DNA from 2 places in the Actinoallomurus rhizosphaericola genome. Region 1 is predicted to be linked to the other one. Evidence: riboswitches for the same ligand, from Rfam matches in the RefSeq annotation. Region 1 holds a riboswitch; the other holds the start of a gene.
What was found. A riboswitch is a leader RNA that binds a small molecule or an ion and turns the genes downstream of it on or off. The one in region 1 is predicted to bind ZMP and ZTP.

Region 1 (8,756 bases):
TCCGCGCGCCGTACGGCTCGACCGACCACGACACGCTGCGGGCCGCACGGGACTGCGGGATGAAGGCCATCTTCTTCTGGCGCGAGGTGGTCAGCAACGGGAGCATCGCCTACCAGGTGGCCGGCAAGCTGCACCGGGGCGACATCATCCTGGTGCACTTCAACCCCAACATGACCGCCGATTTCAAGCGGATGCTCCGCTCGATCAAGAAGCAGGGGTTCACTCCGGCCGCGGTACGTGACCATCTCCCCCCGCAATATTTCGAGTAGCGCGATGGGCCGGGGTATGGGGGAGAGACGACGAGACGGTCTCGCGGACGACGGCCGCCAGGAGGCGCGGGTGGAGTTGAGCATGTCGGCCTACGTGGTGCTCGGCCTGATCGCCCGGCACGGCCCCATGACCCCGTACGAGCTGAAGGCGCGGGTCGAGGAGAGCGTCGGGTTCTTCTGGCCGATCCCCCACGCCCAGCTCTACCGGGATCCGCCCCGGCTCGCGGAGCTGGGCCTGCTGCGCGAGGAGGCCGAGGAGGGCGGCAGACGGCGGCGCTTCTTCCACCTCACCCCCGAGGGCGAACGGGCGCTGCGCGCGTGGCTGGCCGCGCCCGAGGCGCCCCCGGCCGACAACCGCGACCCCGCGCAGCTCAGGCTGGCGTTCGCCGACCTCGGTGAGCCGGAGGATCTCCTGCGACTCGCCCGCAGCCAGGCCGAGCGGCACCGGGAGAAGGTCGAGCGGTACCGCCGGCGCCGCGCGGCACTGGACGCCGACGGGCCGGGGCGGTCCTGCGACCACACGCTCTCCCTCGGCATCCTCCACGAGCAGGCGCACGCCGCCTTCTGGGAGACCATCGCCGCCGCGGCCGACGACGAGGACGAGCTTCCGGACCCGTCCCCCCGCGACCGCTGGCGCGACAACTGATCCCGGCGTGCCCAGGCGAGCCCGCGCCCTGAGACGACGGCCCGCCGGGACGACGACGGCCCGCCGAGACGGGCGGCGCGTTCAGACGGGGGGCGTGTTCAGACGCCGACCGGATGCCAGACGGTCTTCGTCTCCAGGAACGCGGTCATCCGCGCGGTGCCGGGATCGGCGGACCAGTCGGCGTCGCCGGGGCGGTGGACCCGCTTGAGGTTGTCCGCCGCCGCCCGCTCGCAGTCCACCGCCAGGTCGCCGGGCGCGCCGGTCAGATCGATCGCGTTGACGTCCTGGTGCGAGGCCAGCCAGGGGGCCAGCTCGGCGCGGTGGCCGGTCAGCAGGTTGATCACGCCGCCGGGCACGTCGGAGGTGGCGAGCACCTCGGCCAGGGTGATCGCCGGGAGCGGCGCGGGCTCCGAGGCGACGACGACCGCGGTGTTGCCGGTCACGACGACCGGGGCGAGCACCGAGACCAGCCCGAGCAGCGGCGAGTCGGGGGCGATCACCCCGACGACGCCGGTGGGCTCGGGCGTGGAGAAGTTGAAGAACGGGCCGGAGACGGCGTTGGCCGCCCCCGTCACCTGGGCGATCTTGTCGGCCCACCCGGCGTACCAGACCCACCGGTCGATCGCCGCGTCCACCTCCGTGGCGGCGGCCGTCTTGCCGAGGCCGGCGCCGCGCAGCTCCTCGACGAACTGGCCGCGCCGCCCCTCCAGCATCTCCGCGACGCGGTAGAGGATCTGGCCGCGGTTGTAGCCGGTCCGCGCCGCCCAGCCGGCCTGCGCCTTGCGCGCGGCCACGACCGCGTCCCGTACGTCCTTGCGCGAGGCCCGCGCGGCGTTGGCGAGGAACCTGCCCTTGGCGTCGTTCACGATGACGGTCCTGCCGGACTCCGACCGGGGGAACGCTCCCCCGATGAACAGCTTGTAGGTCTTGCGAACACTCAACCGCTCGCTCACCGCAGGTACGCCTCCAGTCCGTGCCGTCCGCCCTCGCGCCCGAAACCGGACTCCTTGTACCCGCCGAAGGGCGAGGCGGGATCGAACTTGTTGAAGGTGTTCGCCCAGACGACCCCGGCCCGGAGCCGCTCGGCCATCCACAGGATCCGCGACCCCTTGTCGGTCCAGATGCCCGCCGACAGGCCGTACGGGGTGTTGTTGGCCTTCTCGACCGCCTCGGCCGGGGTGCGGAACGTCAGCACCGACAGAACCGGCCCGAAGATCTCCTCGCGGGCGATCCGGTGTGAGGCCGCGACCCCGGTGAACACGGTCGGCGCGAACCAGAACCCGCGCTCGGGCAGTTCGCAGGCCGGGGACCAGCGGGTCGCGCCCTCCGCCTCACCGCTGTCGGACAGCTCGCGGATCTTCGCGAGCTGGGCGGCCGAGTTGATCGCGCCGACGTCGGTGTTCTTGTCCAGGGGGTCGCCGACCCGCAGCGTCGCCATGCGCGCCTTCAGCCGGTCGAGCAGTTCGTCGGCGACCGGCTCCTGCACGAGCAGCCGCGATCCGGCGCAGCACACGTGGCCCTGGTTGAAGAAGATCCCGTTGACGATGCCCTCGACGGCCTGGTCGAGGGGCGCGTCGTCGAAGACGATGTTCGCGGCCTTGCCGCCCAGCTCCAGCGTGAGCCTCTTGTCCGTGCCGGCGACGGAGCGGGCGATCTGCCGGCCGACGTCGGTGGAGCCGGTGAAGGCGACCTTGTCGATGCCGCGGTGCTCGACCAGCGCGCGGCCCGTCTCGCCCGCCCCGGTGAGGATGTTCACGACGCCGGGCGGCAGCTCCGCCTGCGCGCAGATCTCGGCGAACGCCAGCGCCGTCAGCGGCGTCGTCTCGGCCGGTTTCAGGACGACCGTGTTGCCGCAGGCCAGCGCCGGCGCGATCTTCCACGCGAGCATGAGCAGCGGGAAGTTCCAGGGGATGACCTGCCCGGCGACGCCCACCGGCCTCGGGTCGGGGCCGAACCCGGCGTACGGGAGCTTGTCGGCCCAGCCCGCGTAGTAGAAGAAGTGCGCGGCGACCAGCGGCAGGTCGACGTCCCGTGACTCGCGGATCGGCTTGCCGTTGTCGATGGACTCCAGGACCGCCAGCTCGCGGGACCGCTCCTGGATCAGCCGCGCGATCCGGAAGAGGTACTTCGCCCGCTCGGCGCCCGGCATCGGGCCCCAGACCGTGTCGTACGCGCGGCGGGCCGCCGCGACGGCGCGGTCGACGTCGTCGGCGCCGGCCTCGGCGACCTCCGCCAGAGTCTCCTCGGTGGCCGGGTTGATCGTCTTGAAGGTGTTCTTCGCCTCGACGAACTCCCCGTCGACGAACAGGCCGTACGACGGCTTGAGGTCGACGATGTCCCGTGACTCCGGCGCGGGGGCGTACTCGAAACTCATCCGATCAGTCCAGGGTGAAGTAGTCGGGACCGCCGTACACGCCGGTCGTGAGCTTGCGGCGCTGCATCAGCAGGTCGTTGAGGAGGCTGGACGCGCCGAGCCGGAACCAGTCGGGCGTGAGCCAGTCCGGCCCGGCCGTCTCGTTCACGAGCACGAGGTACTTCACGGCGTCCTTGGTCGTACGGATGCCGCCCGCCGGCTTGACGCCCACCTGGCGGCCGGTCGCCGCGCGGAAGTCGCGCACGGCCTCCAGCATGACCAGGGTGACCGGCAGGGTGGCGGCCGGGCTCACCTTGCCCGTGCTCGTCTTGATGAAGTCGGCGCCGGCCAGCATCGCCAGCCACGACGCGCGCCGTACGTTGTCGTAGGTGGCCAGTTCGCCGGTCTCCAGGATGACCTTCAGGTGCGCGTCGCCGCACTCGGCCTTGACCGCGACGATCTCGTCGGACACCTTGCGGTAATCGCCGGCGAGGAACGCGCCGCGGTCGATCACCATGTCGATCTCGGAGGCGCCGTCGTCGATCGCCCGGCGGGTGTCGGCGAGCTTGGCGTCGAGCGGCGCCCGCCCCGACGGGAACGCGGTCGCGACGCTCGCGACCCCGATCCCCGTGCCGTCCAGGGCGCGCACCGCCTCGCCGACGAGATCGGAGTAGACGCAGACCGCCGCGACCTTCGGCGCGCTCGCGTCGGCCGGGTCCGGATGGGCCGCCTTCGCGCACAGGGCCCGCACCTTGCCGGGGGTGTCCGCGCCCTCGAGCGTCGTCAGATCGACCATCGAGATCGCCAGGTCGATCGCGTACGCCTTCGCCGACTTCTTGATCGAACGGGTCGCCAACCGCGCGGCCCGCTCCTCCGCTCCCACCTGGTCCACCGGCGGCAGACCGTGCAGGAAGCCGCGGAGCTCGGCCGGTGATACGGCCGTGTCCGCGAAGGTCGACAGGTCAGGCACGTCTCCCCCTGTGTTCGAGTGTCGATCGAGGATAAGCGCCGCCGTGCGGATGTTGACCACCGGGAGTCGCGCGATCCCCCAAGATTCAACAACCTACGCATAACGGACGGCAACACCACGACGACCGGCCTCAGAGCCGCAGGCGTGCGCTCACCCCGTCTCTTCACCGAGGTCCACGCCGAGTTGGCGGGCCGCCGCGTCAACGGTCTGCTCGAGCAGGACGGCGATCGTCATGGGGCCGACGCCGCCGGGCACGGGGGTGATGAGGCCCGCGCGGGTCCGGGCGGTCTCGAAGTCCACGTCCCCGACGTTGCCGGGGTTGGACCCGGCGTCGATCACGACGGCTCCGGGCTTGACGTCCTCGCCCCGGATGAACCGCGGCCGGCCGACGGCGGCGACCAGGATGTCGGCCTGCCGCACGATCGAGGCCAGGCCGGCGGTGCGCGAGTGGCAGTACGTGACCGTGGCGTCCCCGGCCAGCAGCATCATCCCGACCGGCCTGCCGAGGATGGCGCTGCGGCCGACCACCACGGCGTGCCGGCCGGCCAGGTCGACGCCGTACTCCTCCAGCAGCCGCATGATGCCGCCGGGGGTGCAGGACGCGAAGCCCGGCAGCCCGAAGCTCATCGCGCCGAACGACTGCAGGGTGAGACCGTCGACGTCCTTGTGCGGCGCGATGGCCTCGAACGCGGCGCGCTCGTCGATGTGCGGCCCGGCCGGGTGCTGCAGCAGGATGCCGTGCACCCCGGGGTCCTGCGAAAGGGCGGTGACGGCGTCGACCAGTTCGGCCGTGGTGGTCGTGGCCGGCAGTCCCACGTGCCGCGAGGCGATGCCGGCCTTCTCGCACCGGGCGCGCTTCATGCGGACGTACGTCACGGACGCGGGGTCGTCGCCGACCAGCACGGTCGCCAGGCACGGCGGCGTGCCGGCCTCCCGGGTGATCCACGCGGCCCTGGCGGCGCTGCGCTCGACGATGCGGCGGGCCGGGCCGGTGCCGTCCATGAGACGGGCGGTCTGCGGCTGGGTCATGGGCTGCTCCTGAACGGTCGAAGTGACTCGGCCCAGGCGCACGACCAACATGTGTGCGGGCCGCTCCCCGGTGGTGCTCCACCTCAGCGCCAGTCGCGACCCGAGTCGTACCGTACCGCCCCTCGATGATCACTGGCGGCCACTGCCGATAGGCGGCAGTGGGCGCCGGTGATACCGCTCCCGCGCCGTCATGCCACACCGGGCACTCTCGCGCCGGCCGCCGTCATGTCAGACCGGACGCCTCGCCGTGTCAGGCCTTGTCGAAGTCGGTGGAGAAGGTGACCGACTCCCACTTGTCCAGCTCCGCCGTCTGCCGGGCCAGCTTCTGGCGGATCAGCTCGAGAGCGTCGCCGCCGAGCACCAGCCGCAGCGGCGGCTCGGGCTCATCGAGCATTCGGATGATGGTCTGGGCGGCCTTCGCCGGGTCGCCGGGCTGGTTGCCGTTGAGCCCGGAGAACAACGCGCGAACCGGGTCGATGGACGGCGCGTAGTCCCCGATCCGCGCCGCGGCCATCACCATCGAGTCACCCGCCCACTTGGTACGAAAGTTACCCGGTTCGATGATCGTTACCTTGGCGCCGATCGGCCGCACCTCCGCGGCCAGCGCCTCGGAGAAGCCCTCCAAGGCGAACTTGCTCGCGTCGTACCAGGCAAGGCCAGGCGCGCCGAACTGGCCGGCGACCGAGGAGATCATGAAGATGTGCCCGGAGCGCTGGGCCCTCAGCACCGGGAGCACGGCGCGGGTCACGTTGAAGACGCCAAAGGTGTTCACCTCGAGCTGCGACCTGATCTGGTCCTCGGTGGCCTCCTCAACGCCGCCGAGCAGGCCGAAGCCCGCGTTGTTGACCACGGCGTCGATGCGGCCGAACCCCTGCGCGGCGGCCTCGACGACCTCGTGCACGTCCTTCGTCGAGGTCACGTCCGTCCTGACCACCTTGACCCGGTCTGGCGCCTCGGCCACCAGGTCATCGTTGGTCTCCGGCCGCCGCACCGCCGCCACAAGGCGGTCGCCCCGGGCCACCACCGCCTCGGCGAGCGCCCTCCCCAGGCCACTGGACGTGCCGGTGATCAGCCAGACCCGGCCATCACTGGTCTCTGCCATTGTCAGGTCCCCTTGTTCGCGATAGACGGCGACACGACCACGGCATTTCCACCGTCGCCTCACGCCAATCGACTGACGAACTTCCCGGGTCAGGTTACTCAGAGGCCGTCACCCCGAGCGGATATCCGCGGAGGAGATTGATCCAACTTAATTGTGGGTCGACGCCCACCGCTTGTTGAGATGAAGCCTCGGTCAAGACCTAACAGGCGTCGACGATCCCGCTCGGTTCGGCGCTCGACCTGAGCGCGACTCTCAAGTCGCTACGGTCGGGGCGCCGTGCTCCCGCCGGCCGGCCGCGCTCCCGTCGCCGTGCCCGCGAATAACAATGATCCCGTGTTAATTCACACCGAAACCGTGTCATGTGGGTGGTGTGCACGGCCGATCAGGCCGCTAGCGTAGGAGCCCCCATTTCACCTTGGCCGCACGGGCGCCACCCCCACCATGCACTTCTGCCTATACCTTCTCCAGCAACCGACATTCAATTGATGACAATCGGAACCGAGGGAATATCGTGAACGAGGAACTGTCATGAGTCAGGGCACGGCCTCGGCCGGCGGCGGTGTCAGGGGCGTCCCTTCCGAGAAGCGAGCCGGCCGGCACTCCTCGTTGGTCCTGCTCGTGGTGTCCACGGCGATCCTGCTCGACGCTCTGGATCTGTCCATCACTCAGGTCGCGCTCCCCGACATTCGCAGAAGCCTCGACTTGTCCACGTCCGGCGTGCAGTGGACCGTCAACGCCTACGTCCTCACCTACGCCGGCTTCCTTCTCTTCGGTGGCCGCGCCGCCGACCTGCTGGGCGCCCGCCGCGTCTTCCTCTTCGGCCTGACCGTCTTCGGCGTCATGTCACTGGTCGCCGGGCTCTCGCCGAACGCGGTCGTGGTCATCCTCGCCCGCGCCATCCAGGGCATCGGCGCCGCTCTCACCGTGCCCTCCAGCGTCGCGATCATCGCCGGCACGTTCGCCGAGGGCCCTGAGCGCAACCGCGCCTTCGGTGTCTTCTCCGCGGCCGCCGCCTCCGGGTTCTCCGCCGGACTGATCCTCGGCGGCGTCCTCACCGACCTGCTCAACTGGCGATGGATCTTCTTCGTGAAGGTCCCGATCGTGGCCGCCACACTGATCATCGCGGTCCGCGTCATCCCCCGCAGCACCGAGACCATTGACCGCTCGCGCAGCTACGATCTGCTCGGCGGCGTGCTCGGCACCGCCGGTCTACTGCTCATCGCGTTCGCCGTCACGCAGATCGCCGACCCCACCGTCCCGGTGCCTCTGGTCATCGCCTCCGCGGTCGCCGCCGTGGTCCTGCTGATCGCGTTCGTCGTCAACGAGGCCAAGCACCCCGATCCCCTCCTGCCTCTGGGAATCTTCCGGATGCCGACCCTCCGCAACGCCGACATCTCATCGCTGGCCGTGCTGGCCGCCCCGTTCGGCTACTCCTACGTGGTCACCCTCTACACGCAGGAGGTTCTGCACTACTCGCCGCTGAAGACCGGTCTGGCGCTGCTGCCGGCGGCAGTGGTGTCCGCCCTCGTATCCCGCTACATGGCGCCGGCCCTCATCCGCCGCTACGGCATGCGCATCACCGGCAGCCTCGCCGGCCTGTTCCTGGTCGCCGTCGGATTCCTCATGCTGGCCCTTGTCGACGTCGACACCGGCTACGCCACCGTGCTGCTGCCTTCATCGATCATCTGCCTGGGTCTCGGCGTGGGCAACGCCTACCCGACCTACGCCATCGGCGGTGTGACCGGGGTCGGCATCTCACGGCAGGGTCTGGCGGCCGGCATCCAGCAGACCTCCCTCCAGGTCGGCGGTGGGCTCGGCCTCGCCCTGGTGGCCACCGGCGTGAGCGCCTCGCTCGACGGCAGGACCGACCCGGACGACTACATCCCCGCCCTGCACGTCGGCGCCATCGTCGGTACCGTCATCACACTGCTCGGCGCGGTCGTCACCCTCCTCGGCCGGATGGACGCCCCCGAGGCGGTCGCCGAAGAACAAGAGCAGGCGGCGACGGCGTAGACCCCCTCCTGAGCACCTCCGTGAAATAAGCCCGCCCCCGGCCGCGCGACGAAGGCCTCGTCCACTCGGCGGCTCCCGTGACCTGCGCCGGCTTCCGGGTCGATGCGACTGCGGGTGTGCCCTGGCCGTGGCCGTCGGGAAGGTCGGTGGCACCGATCATGCCTGGTGGGTAAAGTTGCCAGTTGACATGGGACCGGAACTCAAGCATCTCCGGTATTTCGTCGCCGTGGCGGAGGACCTGAGTTTCTCCGGGGCCGCCCGGCGGCTTTATGTCTCGCAGCAGGCGCTGAGCCGCATCATCCAGCAACTCGAACACCAGCTCGGCGTCAAGCTGTTCGAGCGCACCACCCGCAGCGTGCGGCTGACCTCCGCGG
Region 2 (8,756 bases), on a different contig from region 1:
GAGACGGGGGAGCTGCTGGGGGCGTACGGGACCGCGGACGCCGCCCAGGCGAAGGTCGTGCGGGTACGGGACGGGGTCCCGGCGGTCACGGACGGCCCCTACCTGGAGACCAAGGAGTACCTGGCCAGCTGGTACCTGATCGACGTGGAGGGTGAGGAGCGGGCGCTGGAGATCGCCGCCGAGCTGCCCTTCGCCTCGACGTGCGCGGTCGAGGTCTGGCCGATCCTGCACGAGGCCGCCGGGAACACTCTGTGACCTCGGCCGAGCCGCTCGGGGACCTGCTGCGCCGCTTGGCGCCGCAGGTCCTCGGGGCCCTCATGCGCCGCTACGGTCGCCTCGACGCCTGCGAGGACGCCGTCCAGGAGGCACTGCTCGCCGCGGCCGCCCAGTGGCCCGCCGAGGGCGTCCCCGAGAACCCGTACGGCTGGCTGGTCACCGTCGCGACGCGGCGCTTCACCGACCGGGTCCGCAGCGACGCGGCGCGCCGGCGGCGGGAGGACGCCGACCTCCTCGCCACCCCGCCCTCCCTGCTGGTGGCGGCCGCCGCCGACCACCGGGCTCCCGGCGAGCACGACGACAGCCTGACGCTGCTGTTCCTGTGCTGCCACCCGTCGCTGTCACCGGCCACGCAGATCGCGCTGACGCTGCGGGCGGTCGGTGGCCTCGGCACCGCGGAGATCGCCCGCGCCTTCCTCGTGCCCGAGGCGACCATGGCGCAGCGCATCAGCCGGGCCAAGCAGACCATCCGGAAGGCCGGGGCGAGGTTCGAGCCGCCGTCGCCCGAGGAACGCCCCGAGCGTCTCCGCGCGGTGCTGCACGTGCTGTACCTGATGTTCAACGAGGGCTACACCGTCAGTGCCGGGTCCGAGCTCCAGCGCCACGACCTGACGGCCGACGCACTGCGCCTGACCCGCCTGCTGCACCGGCTGCTGCCGGAGGACGGCGAGGTCGCCGGGCTCCTGGCCCTCATGTTCCTGACCGAGGCACGCCGCGACGCCCGTACCCGGCCGGACGGCTCGCTGGTCCCACTGCCCGAGCAGGACCGCGACCGGTGGAATCGGAGCCTCATCGCCGAAGGCGTCGCCCTCGTCACCGCGACGCTGGCACGCACGCGCGCGCTGGGGCCGTACCAGCTCCAGGCGGCGATCGCCGCCGTCCACGACGAGGCCGAGCGGGTCGAGGACACCGACTGGCCCCAGATCCTCGCGCTGTACGAGCTCCTGGAGCGCGTGGAGGCGGGCCCGATGGTCACCCTGGGCCGGGCGGTCGCCGTCGCCATGGTCCACGGCCCGGAGCGCGGCCTGGACGTGGTCGCCGGCCTGGACGCCGACGCCCGCATGGCGCGGCACCACCGGCTCCACTCCGTACGAGCTCACCTGCTGGAGATGGCGGGCCGGCGGGAGGAGGCGCTGGAGGCGTACCGCGCCGCCGCCCGATACGCGGCGAGCGTGCCGGAGAAGCGCCATCTCGACGCCCGCGCGGGCCGGCTCGCGGCCGCCGCGCCCGGGGGGTGACCGAAGGGGTTCCGGCTCGTGGACGCGTCCGGGGGAGGACCGGTTCGCGCTTCCCGGCGGCCGACGGGCCGAGGGGTGACGTGACCGGGATCACTTACGGACGAAAGCCGTGTTCTGGATCGATTTGGTCTAGACCATTAGGTCTAGACCAATTACCCTGGCGATGGTCCGCCGTCCGCCATTCGGATGTTGGCTCCCGGCAGGGCGGCGGACCGGTCGTTCCGGCCCGGTGGTTACAGTCACATCACGACGGGTTCGGTAGGGTCGACCACGAGAGCACACGTCAAGTTCACAGGCCCCCGGGCGCCTCCGGGGGCGCGAAGCATGAGGAGATCGGTGCCGTGACCATCCGGGTTGGCGTTAACGGCTTCGGCCGCATCGGCCGTAACTTCTGGCGAGCGCTGAACGCCGCCGGTGGCGACGTCGAGGTCGTGGCGGTCAACGACCTCACCGACAACGCCACGCTCGCCCACCTGCTCAAGTACGACAGCATCCTGGGCCGGCTGCCCGAAGAGGTGAAGGCCGGCGCGGACGAGATCACCGTGGGCGGCAAGTCCATCAAGGCCTTCGCCGAGCGCGACCCGGCCAAGCTCCCCTGGGGCGACCTGGGCGTCGACATCGTCATCGAGTCGACCGGCCTGTTCACCGACGCCAACAAGGCGAAGGTCCACGTCGAGAACGGCGCGAAGAAGGTCATCATCTCCGCGCCGGCCAAGAACGAGGACGTCACGATCGTGATGGGCGTGAACGACGACGCCTACGACCCCGAGCTGCACACGGTCATCTCGAACGCGTCCTGCACCACCAACTGCCTGGGCCCGATGGCCAAGGTCATCAACGACACGTTCGGCATCGAGCGCGGCCTGATGACCACGATCCACGCCTACACCCAGGACCAGAACCTCCAGGACGGCCCGCACAAGGACCTGCGCCGCGCCCGCGCCGCCGCCCTGAACATCGTCCCGACCAGCACCGGCGCCGCGAAGGCCATCGGCCTCGTGCTGCCGTCGCTCAAGGGCAAGCTCGACGGCTACGCGCTGCGCGTGCCGGTGCCGACCGGCTCGGCCACGGACCTCACCGTCACGGTGGGCCGTGAGACCAGCGTCGAGGAGGTCAACGCGGCGCTGCGCGAGGCGGCCGAGGGCCCGCTGCGCGGGATCCTCACCTACACCGAGGACCCGATCGTCTCCAGCGACATCGTCACCGACCCGGCGTCCTGCATCTTCGACTCCGGCCTCACCAAGGTGATCGGCGACCAGGTCAAGGTCGTCGGCTGGTACGACAACGAGTGGGGCTACTCCAACCGCCTCGTCGACATCACCAAGCTGGTGGGCTCCCGCCTCTGAGCCGAGCGGCGGGCGGCGCACGAGCGACGGGCCCGGAACGGGAACACGAGGCCGTGAACCGCCGCCCGGCCCGGTGACGGCGAACCCACGAACGAGCGCAGCAGGTCCCGGACCTGCTGCGCTCGTTCCGACACGACCAGGAGTGCGATCAATGAGCATGTCCACGATCGACGATCTCGGCGACGTGCGCGGCAAGCGGGTGCTGGTCCGCTCGGACCTCAACGTTCCGCTGCAGGACGGCGTGATCGGGGACGACGGCCGGATCCGTGCCAGCGTCCCGACCATCAACAAGCTCGCCGACAAGGGCGCGCGCGTCATCGTCTGCGCCCACCTCGGCCGCCCCAAGGGCCAGGTGAAGCCGGAGTTCTCCCTCGCCCCCGTCGCCGAGCGGCTGGGCGAGCTGCTGGGCCGCGAGGTCCGCTTCGCCACCGACACGGTCGGCGACTCCGCGCGGGCCACCGCCGACGCGCTGCAGGACGGCGAGGTCGCCCTCCTGGAGAACCTCCGCTTCGAGGCCGGCGAGACCAGCAAGGACGACGCGGAGCGCGGCGAGTTCGCCGACCGCCTGGCCGCCCTCGCCGAGCTGTACGTCGGCGACGGCTTCGGCGCCGTGCACCGCAAGCACGCCAGCGTCTACGACGTGCCGCAGCGGCTCCCGCACGCCGCCGGCGGCCTCATCGCCGCCGAGGTCGACGTGCTGCGCCGCCTCACCGGCGAGCCCGCCCGGCCGTACGTCGTCGTCCTGGGCGGCGCGAAGGTCTCCGACAAGCTCGGCGTCATCGCCAACCTCCTCGGCAAGGTCGACCGCCTCATCGTCGGCGGCGGCATGGCGTACACCTTCCTCAAGGCCCAGGGCCACGAGGTCGGCAAGTCGCTGCTGCAGGAGGACCAGCTCGACCAGGTCCGCGGGTTCATCGAGGAGGCGGCCAAGCGCGACGTCGACCTGGTGCTGCCGGTCGACGTGCTCGCGGCCACCGAGTTCGGCCCCGACGCGCCGCACGAGGCCGTCGACGCCACCGCGATCCCGGCCGACCGCGAGGGCCTGGACATCGGCCCGCGCACCCGCGAGCTGTTCGCGAGCAAGCTGGCCGACGCGGCCACCGTCTTCTGGAACGGCCCGATGGGCGTGTTCGAGTTCGACGCCTTCGCCGGCGGCACCCGCGCGGTCGCCGAGGCCCTCATCGCCTCGGACGCGTTCACCGTGGTCGGCGGCGGCGACTCGGCCGCGGCCGTGCGCAAGCTCGGCCTCGCCGAGGACGGCTTCTCCCACATCTCGACCGGTGGCGGCGCGAGCCTCGAGTACCTCGAGGGCAAGACGCTGCCCGGCCTGTCCGCCCTGGAGGACTGACCGTGGCCTCGAAACCCGCTCCGCAGCAGCGCAAGCCGCTCATCGCCGGCAACTGGAAGATGAACCTCACGCACTTCGAGGGCATCGCCCACGTCCAGAAGGTCGCCTTCGGCCTCAAGGACGCCGACTATGAGGCGGTCGACGTCGCGATGCTGCCGCCGTTCACCTTCATCCGCAGCATCCAGATGCTGGTGGACGCCGACAAGCTCAAGCTCGTGTACGGCGCGCAGGACATCTCGCCGCACGAGAAGGGCGCCTACACCGGCGAGATCTCCGGCGCGATGCTCGCCAAGCTCGGCTGCACCTACGTCCTGGCCGGGCACTCCGAGCGCCGCCAGTACCACAACGAGGACGACGCGCTCGTCAACGCGAAGGTGAAGGCGGCCCTCAAGAACGACCTGACGCCGATCCTGTGCGTCGGCGAGGGCCTGGAGGTCCGCAAGGCCGGAGAGCACCTGTCCCACACGCTCGCCCAGGTCGAGGGCGGCCTGCAGAAGGTCCCGGCCGACCAGGCGCAGCGCGTCGTCATCGCGTACGAGCCGGTGTGGGCGATCGGCACGGGCGAGGTCGCGACCCCCGAAGACGCGCAGGAGGTCTGCGGCGCGATCCGCACGCGGCTGGCCGAGCTGTACAGTGGAGACCTCGCCGATCAGGTCCGCGTTCTCTACGGGGGCTCCGTCAAGGGCGACAACATCGCCGGCATCATGGCGAAGCCGGACATCGACGGAGCACTCGTGGGCGGAGCGAGCCTGGACGCCGGGGAGTTCGTCAAGATCTGCAGGTATCGCGAGCTGCCGGTGTGATCTTGCGCAACAGACTGCGCGTTTCTGCTGAACCACGCGGTGGAACGTCGTACCCTCGGTAGCGGATGACCTGAATACGCGAACATTCCCCGCGAGCAGCGGGGTGAATCACGAAAGCGCTGAACTGCTGTGATCATCACAATCTCCATCGTGCTCATCCTGACGAGCGCGCTGATGGTGCTGCTCGTCCTCCTGCACAAGGGGAAGGGTGGTGGCCTGTCGGACCTGTTCGGCGGCGGCATCAGCTCGTCGCTCGGCGGGTCGTCCGTGGTCGAGCGGAACCTCGACCGGTTCACGATCGGCACGGGCGTGATCTGGTTCGCGTCGATCATCGCGCTGGGTCTGCTGCTCAAGCACGGCCACCACGGCTGAGTCCGGCAAGACCCGCAGTGTGTTGACGGCCGCCGCGCCCCGCGTCGCGGCGGCCAAAGGAAGCGAGGAGTAGTCCGTGGGTAGTGGCAACGCTATTCGGGGCAGCCGTGTCGGTGCTGGCCCGATGGGAGAGGCCGAGCGTGGTGAGGCGGCCCCGCGCGTCTGGGTGAGCTTCTACTGCGCGAACCGGCACGAGTCCCGGCCGAGTTTCGCGACCGACGTCGCGGTGCCCGACCAGTGGGACTGCCCCCGGTGCGGATTCCCCGCCGGTAAGGACCCTGAGAACCCGCCGGCGCCGCCGCGCAACGAGCCCTACAAGACGCATCTCGCCTACGTGAAGGAGCGGCGTAGCGACGCCGACGGCGAGGCCATCCTCGAGGAGGCGCTGGCCAAGCTGCGCGCCGAGCGCGCCGCCATCCAGGCGGCGATGCAGCGCGCTCGTAACTAGCTCCGCGTATCGCAGCGGTGATCGGCCCGGTGCCCGCCTCGGCGGGCACCGGGCCGGTCGCGTCCCCGGCGGAGATCCGCGTCCCGGCCGGTCGGTCGCGTCCCCGGCGGGAATGCCCGCCCCGGCCGGTCGGTCGCGTCCCGTGGTGAGTCCCGATTCGGGCCGGTCGCGTCCGTGGTGGATCCCCGCTCCGGCCGCTCGTGTCCCGCGTGGAATCCCGATCGACGGCGGAGCGGTCCGTTAGGATGGGGAACGCGACTGGCGCATGAGGTGGAGTTCACCACCGGGGAGCGAAGAGATCTGGCACCGCGCGCCTGGGTGCTGGGAGCCGAGCCCGTACTGGAGGCCCCGTGCACCAGCCACCGCTGTCCCATCTCTCCGCCGCCGATCCCGACCTGGCCGGGCTGATCGAGGCCGAGGCCCGCCGGCAGCACGACAAGGTCCGCCTCATCGCCTCGGAGAACTACGTCTCGCCCGCCGTGCTGGAGGCGACCGGCTCCGTTCTGACCAACAAGTACTCCGAGGGCTATCCCGGCAAGCGCTACTACGAGGGCCAGCAGGTCGTCGACCCCATCGAGGAGCTGGCCAAGGCGCGAGCGCGCGAGCTGTTCGGCGCCGACCATGCCAACGTGCAGCCGTACTCCGGCTCGCCCGCGAACCTGGCCGTCCACCTGGCGTTCCTGAACCCGGGGGACACCTTCCTGTCGCTGGAGCTGGCCCACGGCGGCCACCTCACCCACGGGTCGCCCGTGTCGATCACCGGCAAGTGGCTGCGGCCGGTGCGCTACGGCGTGGACCGCGAGACCGGCCGGGTCGACATGGACAAGGTGCGCGATCTCGCCCGTGCCGAACGCCCGAAGCTCATCTTCTGCGGCGGCACCGCGATCCCGAGGACGATCGACTTCCCGGCGTTCGCCGAGATCGCCCGCGAGGTCGGCGCCGTCCTCGCCGCGGACATCGCGCACATCGCCGGGCTCGTCGCGGGCGGCGCGCACCCGTCCCCGGTCGGACACGCCGACGTCATCACCACGACGACGCACAAGACCCTCCGCGGCCCGCGCGGCGCCATGATCATGACGACCGAGGAGCACGCCACCGCGATCGACAAGGCGATCTTCCCCGGCCTGCAGGGCGGCCCGCACAACCACACGACCGCCGCGATCGCGGTCGCGCTGAAGGAGGCCGCGCAGGAGGAGTTCAAGACGTACGCCCGCCAGATCGTGGCGAACGCCCGGGCGCTGGCCGCGGCGCTGACCGCGCGCGGCTTCGACCTGGTCTCCGGCGGCACCGACAACCACCTGATCCTCATCGACCTGACCAACAAGGACATCGCGGGCAAGCCGGCGGCCAAGGCGCTCGACCGCGCGGGCATCGAACTGAACTTCAACACGGTGCCCTTCGACCCGCGCAAGCCGTGGAGCCCGTCGGGCATCCGCCTCGGCACCGCCGCGATCACGACCCGCGGCCTCACCGAGGAGCACATGGCGTTCGTCGCGGCGTCGATCGACCAGGCGATCACGGCGGCCGACGACGAGGCGACCCTCGACAAGATCGCCGGGGAGATCCGCGAGCTGCTCGCGGGCTTCCCGATGCCCGGCTGGGCCGCGACGCCCTGACCGAGCGCTCCATGAGGAAGGATCCGGCGGCCGAGAGGGTGCCGGATCCTTTCCTTTTGTCCGGCGGAAGTGCTGATCCGGCGGAAACGGCCATGTAGCGACCCCGTAACAGTGATGCGGGAGGCTTCCCGCGTTCAGTCGCTGAAGGGGATGACATGCCGCTGCTCCGCGTACGCACCGAGATCGACGACCGGCCGGGCCGGCTCGCCGTCCTGACCGCCGCCCTGGCGGCCCGGGGCGCGAACATCCTCGACCTGTCCGTCCAGGTCGACGCGGACGGTGTGGTGGACGAGTTCGTCGTGGACGTGCCCACCGGAGTCACCGCGGAGGCGCTCACCGCGGCCGTCTCGGTCGCGTCGGGCCGCCGGACCAGCGTCGTTCCGGCGGCCCCGCAGGAACTGATCGACGAGCCGAGCCGCGCCCTGTCCCTGGCCGTCCGCCTGCGGTCGAACCCGCGTGCCCTGCCGGAGATCCTCGCCGAACTGCTCCGCGCCGACGGCGCCGAATGGGTGGCCGGCCCCGCCGCCCTCGACGACCACCCGGATCCGACGACGGTCATCGTCTCCGCGGGGCACCTCCACGGAGTCCTCCTGCACCGCGAGGGTCTGCCGTTCACGCTCACCGAGATCGCCCGGGCCAACGCGCTGGTCCGCTCGCTGCTCCCGTCCCACGGCTCGGCGCCGACCCGGCAGCGGCTGGTCCTCGGAGACGGCACCGAGATCACCGTACGGCCGCTGACGCCGCTCGACGCGGAGGCGGTACGGGACCTGCACGCCCGGTGCTCGCTCGAGAGCCGGCGGCGGCGCTATTTCAGCGCGCGGTCGGACATCCCGGAGCGGCTCCTGCGGGTCTTCTGCGACCGGGCGCACGGTCTCACCATGGCCGCGGAGGGCCCCGACGGGTCGATCCTCGCGCTCGCCCACCTGATGTACACGCTGGACCCCGGAGTCGGCGAACTGGCGTTCCTCGTCGAAGACGGCTGGCAGGGCAGGGGCATCGGGGCGGCCCTGGCGCGTCACCTGGTCGCCGTGGCGCACGAACAGGGGCTGGCCGAGGTCCGCGCCACGATGCTCGCGGACAACACCCGCGTGCGCGCACTGCTCGGCGGCCTCGGCGGGCGCTTCCGCGCGTCCGACGATCCGCGGCTGCTCGAAGCGCGGATCGCCCTCGGCCCCGGCCGTACGGACGACCCGCGAGCGGTGCGGGTCCGGTCGGCGCGGTGACGCGGCGGCTATCGTCGTAGGGAGCCCGTGGAGGAGGTGCCCGCATGACGATGCCGCCCTTTCCGCCGGAGTTCCCCGGCGACCCG

Region 2: linked by a shared signal. The riboswitch ahead of NE234_RS38940 (serine hydroxymethyltransferase) and the one ahead of NE234_RS24905 (bifunctional 5,10-methylenetetrahydrofolate dehydrogenase/5,10-methenyltetrahydrofolate cyclohydrolase) in region 1 are both predicted to bind ZMP and ZTP.

Annotation. Positions count from the first base shown of each region.
Region 1 is NZ_JAMXMW010000011.1:268,869-277,624, reverse strand. Features, by position in the region: gene NE234_RS24930 (polysaccharide deacetylase family protein) at 1-269, shown strand, start outside; gene NE234_RS24925 (PadR family transcriptional regulator) at 352-915, shown strand; gene NE234_RS24920 (aldehyde dehydrogenase family protein) at 1,014-1,868, opposite strand; gene NE234_RS24915 (aldehyde dehydrogenase family protein) at 1,865-3,289, opposite strand; gene deoC (deoxyribose-phosphate aldolase) at 3,294-4,238, opposite strand; gene NE234_RS24905 (bifunctional 5,10-methylenetetrahydrofolate dehydrogenase/5,10-methenyltetrahydrofolate cyclohydrolase) at 4,389-5,267, opposite strand; ZMP/ZTP riboswitch at 5,291-5,374, opposite strand; gene NE234_RS24900 (oxidoreductase) at 5,518-6,369, opposite strand; gene NE234_RS24895 (MFS transporter) at 6,898-8,382, shown strand; gene NE234_RS24890 (LysR family transcriptional regulator) at 8,510-8,756, shown strand, end outside.
Region 2 is NZ_JAMXMW010000025.1:109,053-117,808, reverse strand. Features, by position in the region: gene NE234_RS38975 (YciI family protein) at 1-255, shown strand, start outside; gene NE234_RS38970 (RNA polymerase sigma factor) at 252-1,514, shown strand; gene gap (type I glyceraldehyde-3-phosphate dehydrogenase) at 1,856-2,860, shown strand; gene NE234_RS38960 (phosphoglycerate kinase) at 3,018-4,208, shown strand; gene tpiA (triose-phosphate isomerase) at 4,205-5,011, shown strand; gene secG (preprotein translocase subunit SecG) at 5,141-5,383, shown strand; gene NE234_RS38945 (RNA polymerase-binding protein RbpA) at 5,460-5,831, shown strand; ZMP/ZTP riboswitch at 6,083-6,158, shown strand; gene NE234_RS38940 (serine hydroxymethyltransferase) at 6,182-7,447, shown strand; gene NE234_RS38935 (GNAT family N-acetyltransferase) at 7,603-8,670, shown strand; gene NE234_RS38930 (ClpP family protease) at 8,715-8,756, shown strand, end outside.